2 regions of the Paenibacillus sp. J22FR21 genome follow, and region 1 is predicted to be linked to the other one. Evidence: a T-box and tRNA genes for the amino acid it is inferred to sense, from the RefSeq annotation. Region 1 holds a T-box; the other holds one or more tRNA genes.

What was found. The T-box of region 1 lies ahead of argS (arginine--tRNA ligase). A T-box ahead of a tRNA ligase gene usually reads a tRNA of that ligase, here a tRNA-Arg.
Region 2: it encodes a tRNA-Arg, which carries the amino acid that the T-box ahead of argS (arginine--tRNA ligase) is inferred to sense. The anticodon was not compared.

The regions. Positions count from the first base shown of each region.
Region 1 covers NZ_JBWDNJ010000008.1:220,056-224,321, reverse strand. The annotation lists gene argS (arginine--tRNA ligase) at 11-1,762, opposite strand; T-box leader at 1,823-2,140, opposite strand; gene AC0YNS_RS25945 (DNA-deoxyinosine glycosylase) at 2,214-2,732, opposite strand; gene AC0YNS_RS25940 (DUF7667 family protein) at 2,796-3,047, opposite strand; gene speB (agmatinase) at 3,669-4,266, opposite strand, start outside.
Region 2 covers NZ_JBWDNJ010000002.1:131,338-135,603, reverse strand. The annotation lists gene tig (trigger factor) at 1-1,178, opposite strand, end outside; gene AC0YNS_RS06405 (hypothetical protein) at 1,276-2,166, opposite strand; tRNA gene AC0YNS_RS06400 (tRNA-Gly) at 2,348-2,418, shown strand; tRNA gene AC0YNS_RS06395 (tRNA-Arg) at 2,498-2,574, shown strand; gene AC0YNS_RS06390 (hypothetical protein) at 2,814-4,266, shown strand, end outside.

The sequences.
Region 1 (4,266 bases):
ACAAGCGCTTCTAGATCTGTTCCGGCGTCCGTAACCCGAGCAGGGCCAGCCCTGAACGCAGTACGCCTGCAACCGCCGCAGTCAGCAGCAGCTTCGCTTCGGTTTCCGCTGGGTCATCTGTCAGAATGCGTTCCTGGTGATAGAAACGATTGAAGCGTTTGGCTGCATCGAGCAGGAAACGTGCCACAACCGCCGGTTCATTCTGGCGAAGCGCGCCGGCAATCGCTTCGGGGTAGGCAGCCAGCAGCTTCATGCACTCCCATGCCGCCGCCCCCGAGAGATAGCTGGCCAGCTCACTGCCGGTAACAGCCCCGGATAAGCTGCGCGATTCGGTTTCCGCCAGCGTCAGCTTCCCTTTGGCCAGCAGCTTGAATGCTCTTGCCGCGGTGTACTGCACATACGGACCGGTTTCTCCTTCGAAGCGAAGCGCTTCATCCAGCGAGAAATCCACCTCCAGCATCCGATGGTGAAGCAAGTCACCGAACACAATCGCACCAATACCCACTGCCTCAGCGGTATCCCGTGCATCCGCCAGATCCGGATTTTTCTCTGCAATAATCGCCGCAGCCTTGGATACCGCCTCGTCCAGCACCTCATCCAGGAAGATAACCTGACCTCTGCGCGTGGACATCTTACGGCCTTCGAATTTCATCAGCCCAAATGCCAGATGGCGGCACTGGTCTGCCACTTCTTCACCCATACGCTTCAAGACGGCGAACACTTGTTGAAAATGCAGCTTCTGCTCCGCGCCTACCACATACAGCAGCAAATCCCCGCCCATCTCCTTCTTCCGATAGAGCGCCGTAGCGAGATCGCGCGTAGGGTAGATGGTCGTGCCGTCCGACTTCAGGATGAGGCATGGCGGCAAGCCTTCCTCTTCCAAACGGACCACCTGCGCACCGTCGCTTTCTTCAAGGAGCTCTAGCTCTTGCAAGCGAGAGACGACAGCAGCCATCTTGTCGTTATAGAAGCTCTCACCCAGCGTATAGTCGAACTGCACACCAAGACGACTGTACACACGGTCAAATTCCTCCATGCTGAACGATACAAAATAACGCCACAATCGGTGCGCTTCCTCATCGTCGTTCTCCAGCTTCCAGAACCAGTGGCGCGCCTTTTCTTCCAAAGTCGGGTCCTTCTCCGCTTCCTCATGGAACTTGACGTACAAACGCAAGCTCTCACGAATCGGCTCTTCCTTAAGCTTCGCTTCGTCGCCCCAGCGCATATACGCTTCCATCAGCTTGCCGAATTGCGTGCCCCAGTCGCCGATATGGTTGACGGTGACAACCTCATAGCCACAGCTGCGGTACATCTGAGCGAGCGCATTGCCGATCATCGTAGAACGCAGGTGACCGACGCCGAAAGGTTTGGCAATATTCGGAGAGGACATATCCATGATGACGCGCTGACCTGCCCCGATCTGCGATTGCCCGAAGTCGGCAAGCAGCAGCGGCGCAAGGAGCCTCGGTGCCCACTCTTCCCGTACGAGGAAGAGATTCAAGTAAGGGCCCTTGGCTTCGGCGCGAAAAGTCGGTGACACGCCCGTGCCGGCACCGGCACCGCCGATCCGCTCCGCGAGCTCTGCGGCTATTGCCGCCGGCGCGCGCTTCAGTTCACGCGATAGGGCAAAGCAAGGGAATGCGACATCACCAAGCTCCGGATTTGGCGGGAGCTCCAGCAGCGATACGATGTCTTCGTAAGTCAGCGTCGGTACATACGGCTGCAGCTGTGCAGCGGTCCACTGCAATAACAGGTTCATCATGATCATCCTCCCCGAATGTGGTCACAACCCTCTTGAGACAAATAAAACCCCCGTCTCTAATAAAGAGACGGAGGTTGATTTCCGCGGTACCACTCTTCTGGTTTTCATTATGGCTGCACGAACAACGAACTGCAAACAGCGGCGGCCATGCCGAAAACCTCTCAAGCACGATAACGGGGTGACCGGATTCATCTACTTACAGAGACAGAGGCGTATGAACTTCAATCGAGCCGCCGCACTGCATGATTCAATGAATCTACTCCCGGGTCCGCTTCCCTTACGCCGCTGCGCCGGCTTTCACCAAGGATGATTCGCTCATCCAGCCCGGCTCGCTGCTAGCACCGATCTGCAAGGTACTGTCCCGTTCATCGTATGTAGCTGTTATAACTGACTGTATTTCCCCTATTATATGCAACCTCGCCAAAAATGCAAGCCTCTTTATGAGGTTTGCCTAGGTCTGCTCGAGCGGAATTAAATAAGGCAGCACTATCCGCCAAGCTTCGATCCGATCTGCAGTCGAGCGCATCGCAGCCGTTGGTATCGGACTGGTCGACGGCAGCTTGAGCAGCGTGATCCTGCTGAGTTCGGGCAAGCTCCGGAAATACTTTAAGAACGTGTCATGCGACTTGGCCCCGTTACACACAATGCAGCTAATCTCCGGATATTCCGCAAGCAAGCCCGGAATGTCATTGGGCTGTTCCTCGCGAATGTTCACGTCGAGGCTGCCCTCTCGCTGGCAAGAGGCAATTACATCCCAGAGCGCAATTCCACGAGCCTTGGCAAAAGCGAGCCGTTCCTCGTATTCTTCAGCCGGCGTTTGGCCGAACAAGCCATACACCACCGGCCATAGATGATTGCGCGGATGAGCGTAATATTGATGCTTCGCAAGCGAAGCCGTTCCAGGCATGCTGCCAAGGACAAGCACCCGCGCACGAGCGCCGATCTCCGGCGGAAATGAATGTACTCTCATGAAGCAGTCCCTCCCCCTCTTCTCCATAGGAAAACAGAAAGAGACGTATTAATCAAGCCCCATCTAGAGCTGGGGCGATGCCGGCGGCGTGCCGGTCAGCCGTTCTATTTTGCGACATATATCATGCTGCCACTCCGTATCGCCTGTCATCGAAGCCAGCAGCGAGAGATTGTACAAATTCGCAACTTGTCGGCAAATCATCGCGTTCACCGCCAAGCAATGCTCAAAATCCGCCAGCTCTTCCGCCGAGAGCTGCCTCTTGCTACGTACCGTCCACAGCTCCGCGAGCCGCTCGTGAATTGGCAATAAGCTCATAACTTGCTCGCCCCCTCAATTGTTAGACTACTACTATTCATTATGACCAAAAAATGAAGCCCTAAGCGGTGGGCATACGGTAGTACTCTAACCAGAGCTGCTTTATTGTTATTTTATAGCTGATTCCGGCACTCTGAAACTTGACCGCCGAAAAAGAAGAAGCCTGATTTGGAAGGGGATTACGGGCGGATTATGGGGATTTAGCGTGCGAATTCAGGAGCGATTATAGGGGTGATTCAAGGAATGGATAAAGGAATGGATTGAGGGAGCAATAAAGCTTGCCGAGAAAATCTAACGAATCGTAGTAGCCTTATTCGGCCGATATTCGCGATTTCTATAATCTAACGAACCGTAGGGGTCTTATTCTGGGATAATCGGCTCCAATATACTCAAAACCTTCAAATAAGGCCTGTTCGGTTCGTTAGAATTTTCTCAAGGCTTTTTTCGGGCAAATAAGGCCTGTACGGTTCGTTAGAATTTTCTCGATGCTCTATTCGACAAATAGCACCTGTACGGTCGTTAGCGTATTCGCGATCCACAACCCGCATGCAGCCCATGCTAGGAGCCCCTCATTTTCTAACCAACAAAAAAGGACGGGAGCATCGCCCCCATCCTTCGCTATTATTTAATAAAGCCAAGCAGCATTTCGCGGATGACTTTCGCCGCGACGATTTGTGTTTGTTCTGTCGGGTCGTAGGCCGGTGCTACCTCAACAAGGTCACAGCCGACAATGTTAACGCCGGAACGAGCGATCGCGTGAACCGCATCGATCAATTCCTTCGACGTGATGCCGCCGGCTTCCGCCGTACCTGTTCCCGGTGCTGCCGATGGATCCAGCACGTCGATGTCGATCGTCAGATAGACAGGACGGCCTTCAAGCTCAGGCAGTACTTTCTTCAGTGGCTCAAGCACTTCGAACGGGTGGAAATTGATGTTCTCGCGCGCAAATTGCCACTCTTCGCGGGAGCCGGAACGGATACCGAATTGGTAGACGTTCTTGCCGCCGATTAGGCCGGCTGCTTTGCGAAGCGGTGTGGAGTGCGAAAGCGGTTCGCCTTCGTACGACTCGCGCAGATCCGCATGGGCATCAAAGTGAATGATTGCCATGTCCGGGTACTTCTTGTATACCTCTTGGAAAATCGGCCACGAAACGAGATGCTCGCCGCCAAGTCCTACAGGCATTTTGCCGTCATCCAACACGCCGCGAACGAATTCACCG
Region 2 (4,266 bases), on a different contig from region 1:
ACCGTACGGCTGTATTGCTTCGAAAGTTTCTCAAGCTCTTCGTTCAGATCTTCTTCACCTACGGTGATGCCTTCGTTCTTCGCGATTTGCTCAAGAACAAGGTTGTTGCGAACGCGTTTGATCGCGTCAGCGTGCATTTGAGTGCGAAGAGCTGCTTCGTCTTGGCCGGAGAACTGGTAGTACAGATCCAAGTTCATGCCTTGCGAACGAAGACGGTTCTCGAAATCGCGAAGCATGAACGAAGTTTCGGAATCGATCATGGATTCAGGAATTTCAATTACTGCAGCGTCAGCTGCTTTCTCAACGACAGCTGTTTCACGAGCTGCTTCGTTTTCCTTTGCTTTTCTGTCAGCAAGTTTCGCTGCCAGGTCTTGCTTGTACTCTTCAAGAGTATCGAACTCGCTTACGTCTTTCGCGAACTCATCGTCAAGCGCCGGAAGGCTCTTACGTTTGATTTCGTGAAGTTTCACTTTGAATACTGCAGGCTTGCCAGCAAGGTGTTCTGCATGGTATTCCTCAGGGAATGTAATTTCGATATCCTTGAAGTCGCCAGTTGCCATGCCGATAACTTGATCTTCAAAGCCGGGAATGAATGCGCCTGAACCAAGCTCAAGGGAATGACGCTCGCTCTTGCCGCCTTCGAATGCTACACCGTCAACATAACCGTCAAAGTCGATTACTGCAGTATCGCCGTTCTCAGCTGCGCCTTCTTCGATCACGTTCAATTCAGCGTGGCGTTGTTGCAAACGAGTCAATTCAGCTGTGATTTCTTCTTCCGAAACGACTGCTTCAGCGGAAGGAATTTCGATGCCTTTGTACTCGCCAAGCTCAACTTCAGGCTTAACTGTTACTTTCGCAACATACTTGAACGATTGGTCTTTCGCAAATTGCTGAACATCGATGTCAGGACGATCAACCGGAATGACACCAGTTTCTTTCAGTGCCGCTGCATACGTGTCAGGAAGCAAAATGTCGATCGCGTCTTGATACAAGCTTTCAACGCCGAAACGCTTCTCAAACATACCCCGTGGTACTTTACCTTTACGGAATCCAGGTACGTTTACCTTCTGAACGACCTTCTTAAATGCCTTGTCGATCGCTTCATTAACTTGTCCTGCCTCAACCTCTACGTTGATGGAGACAAGATTCTTGTCTATTTTTTCCCAAGTTGCTGTCATGTTATGCTTTCCCCTCCAAATTAAATAACGCTTCTGCGTCAGATCTTACCCGTAATAAACCATTCTATTATAATCAAGATTTGCGTTAATATCAAGACTAGCCGCCATCACCGTCCAATTTTAATTGCGCGATCTGCCGTAACGACCTGCAAGCCTGCTCATAACGGAACCGAAGAGCATCCGTAATCCCGTAAGTTTCCCGCACATCGTCGTCATCTGCTCTGCCATAAAGTGACAACTCAAGCACTTGATGGAGTGCAGCAGAATAACAATCTACGGTCTCATCGTCATCAGATAACAGCCGACTGTATGCCGTCGTGCCATACAAGCATTGCAAGCATTCTTTCCACAACTCTCGTGCAAAATGGGGCAGCGTGGCTTCCTGTACTTCTGTTACCGATTCTACCCGTTCAACGACCCTTGTAACCACTTGCGGAAAATCATCCATCGAAAGCGGAGTCGCTTCGATCTCGAGATCCACCTGCTCCCCAAGTCGATCCAGCCTGATTGCTCCGGTTACACCGCGCTTCTTCAACGATTGCAGCGCCTTGAATTGCAAGGCAGGATGCAAATCCGTTCTCGTCAGCCATGTGATGATGGCTTCGTCGACACTTGGATGTTTGATATAAGCAGCCCGCTCCAGTGCCAAAATTTGCTGATCGGCAACGGGATGATGCTGCATAATATAAAGCACCTGCTGCACGTAAGCTTCATCGTGTTCAACGGAACTCAGTGCTCCTTGGCGAAGCGACTCCTCATCGCCTTCCGGTTCGGATGAGTCTGTATGTATGCTGTCGTTCGAGTCACCATAGCCCGGAAAAGCAACATCAAGCCATGATAATAAATTGGTCCATTCTTCGTAGTGACGCTTCTCTTCGCCCTGGCAATTCAGCAAGAAACGAAGCAGTCCTTTAGCTTCTCCATATTGTTCGGATTCAAGCATGCGCGTCAGTTGGTTCTGATATTGATCCAGCATATTCGGAAACAAATATACGTTCTCTCTGTTATCACCCTGCGAGGGGTCCGAGGTTGTAATAGAATCACCGCCTTATCAATCAAACTGCCTGCAGAAATGCGTATTATGTACAGTTAGAGTTTGATTATATCACTCTCAGCTGTTGATTTCCATTTTAGCCTGTGCTATTATTTGTCTACTTTGTTTTTTCTGTGCGGGTGTAGTTCAATGGCAGAACGCCAGCTTCCCAAGCTTGAGGCGAGGGTTCGATTCCCTTCACCCGCTTATAACATAATGCAGAACAACCTTTTCAAAAAAAGTAGTTGCACTACCGGAACACTCCGTGATATACTACTTCTTACGTGTCCCAGTAGCTCAGTTGGATAGAGCACACGCCTTCTAAGCGTGTTGTCGGGGGTTCGAATCCCTCCTGGGACGCCATTTAACCAAGCGTTTCAGACACTACATCAACACTGACAGCCTCCTGATGATTTGTGCTTCGGCACATTTCCGGGAGGCTTTTTTGATTTCAATTCGTCTCCGGCCAGCTCGGCACCTCTTGAATTAGTAACAAAGCCACGAACGCTTATCGCAATTATTCCCATGATTTCTCTCAAAATGTGGTACTATTAGTCTATCATTCTAGCGAATAATGACTTTCAATGTCGGAGGCTGTCGAAATGAGCTCATTTGCCGATTCAAATCGCCATACGCGTAAAACTGCTTCACCCATTCAGCGTGATAGTGCCGAGCAGAGCAGCAAAACATCCCCCTCGTCAGCGGGCAGCCGGGAAAACGAATCGGAACCCGGAAAGCTGCTGCAGATGCAGCGCGCATCCGGTAATCAAGCTGTGCTGCAGATGATGCAATCAGGTAAAGGTACAATAATGCGTCAAACCGGTGCGGCTCGGATGGGAAGACCTGACCGCGTGAACAGTCCGGCATCTTCTACCGTTCCGGCAACGCAGGCTCCTTCCCAAGCACCTGCCGCTGCCGCACCGGAGCAGCAAGCGCAAGAGGCAGCCGCTGCTCCGGTTTCTGCTCCGGCTGTAACGGCAAGCGCACCGGCGGCTCCGCCAGCCCCTGCCGCTCCGTCAGGTCTAGCTGCGGCTGCCGCTCCGGCAGCCTTCACTCCACCGCCTATTCCTGCCAATTTAAGGGGGAAAGCAGGGTACAGTGAGGTATACAGCTGGCTGAAAGAACAGTCTACCAAAGAGAAGAAATCTGCTCTTTTCGCATACTTCGACGCCCTGACACCGGAACAGAAAATGTCTGCGATTCGGGCGATGAACGGCGCCAGCAAACGTTTCGTCGACCTCGATACCGTCAAGAAAACGATGGTCACAGGTATCATTAGTAAATCGGTCGATTGGGATAAATTTTCAGTGTTCGCCAGAGATGCCAACAAAACCGATACGAAAAACTACAATGCGGACACGGACAAAGATTATCTCGGATATGCCGCAATAGGCACTTCCGCTTCTACCGGCGGCGCGGGAGGTTCCGCTACCATTAGCGCAGGACTGGGAGCGAAGGCTGCATTGCCCGTTGCGGAAGGCATCGCTCCTGCGGCAGGAGCGCTTAGCGGACTCGCTTCGATCTCGCAAATCTACAATGCCACTGAAAACTACGACGAATCGTTAAGCAATACCGGCAAAGCACAGCAAGTCGTAGGCGAAGGCGGCGCAGGTGCGGCCGATCTGGCCCGTTTCAGCGCAGGTACCGTGAACAGTGTACGTACCGTTGCGGGCATGGGGCTCAACGCCGGAGCAACCGTCGCTGCCGGCGCGGCAGGCATTGTCGGCGGCGCGGCCTATATGGTCAGCGGTGTAGCCGGCTACAGAGAGAATAAGAAGAATGCCAAGAGCCTGCATGAGATGGAAGACAAGATGAAGGAAGGCAGCGATGCGCGCGCCACAGATCTCGGACATGCAGCGAACCTTGGCGGTTCGACGCAGGAAATGAACAAAGACAAGAACAAAGCGACTGCCGTCAAAGGAGCGCTTATGGTCGCAGGCGGCGCTGCTCTCTTAATCGCAGCGGCCTCCCCTGCCGGCCCGATCCTGATCGCACTTGCTGCGATTCTTGGCGGCGTTGCGGCGATCGTGAAATTTTATAAGAAATACAAACGGA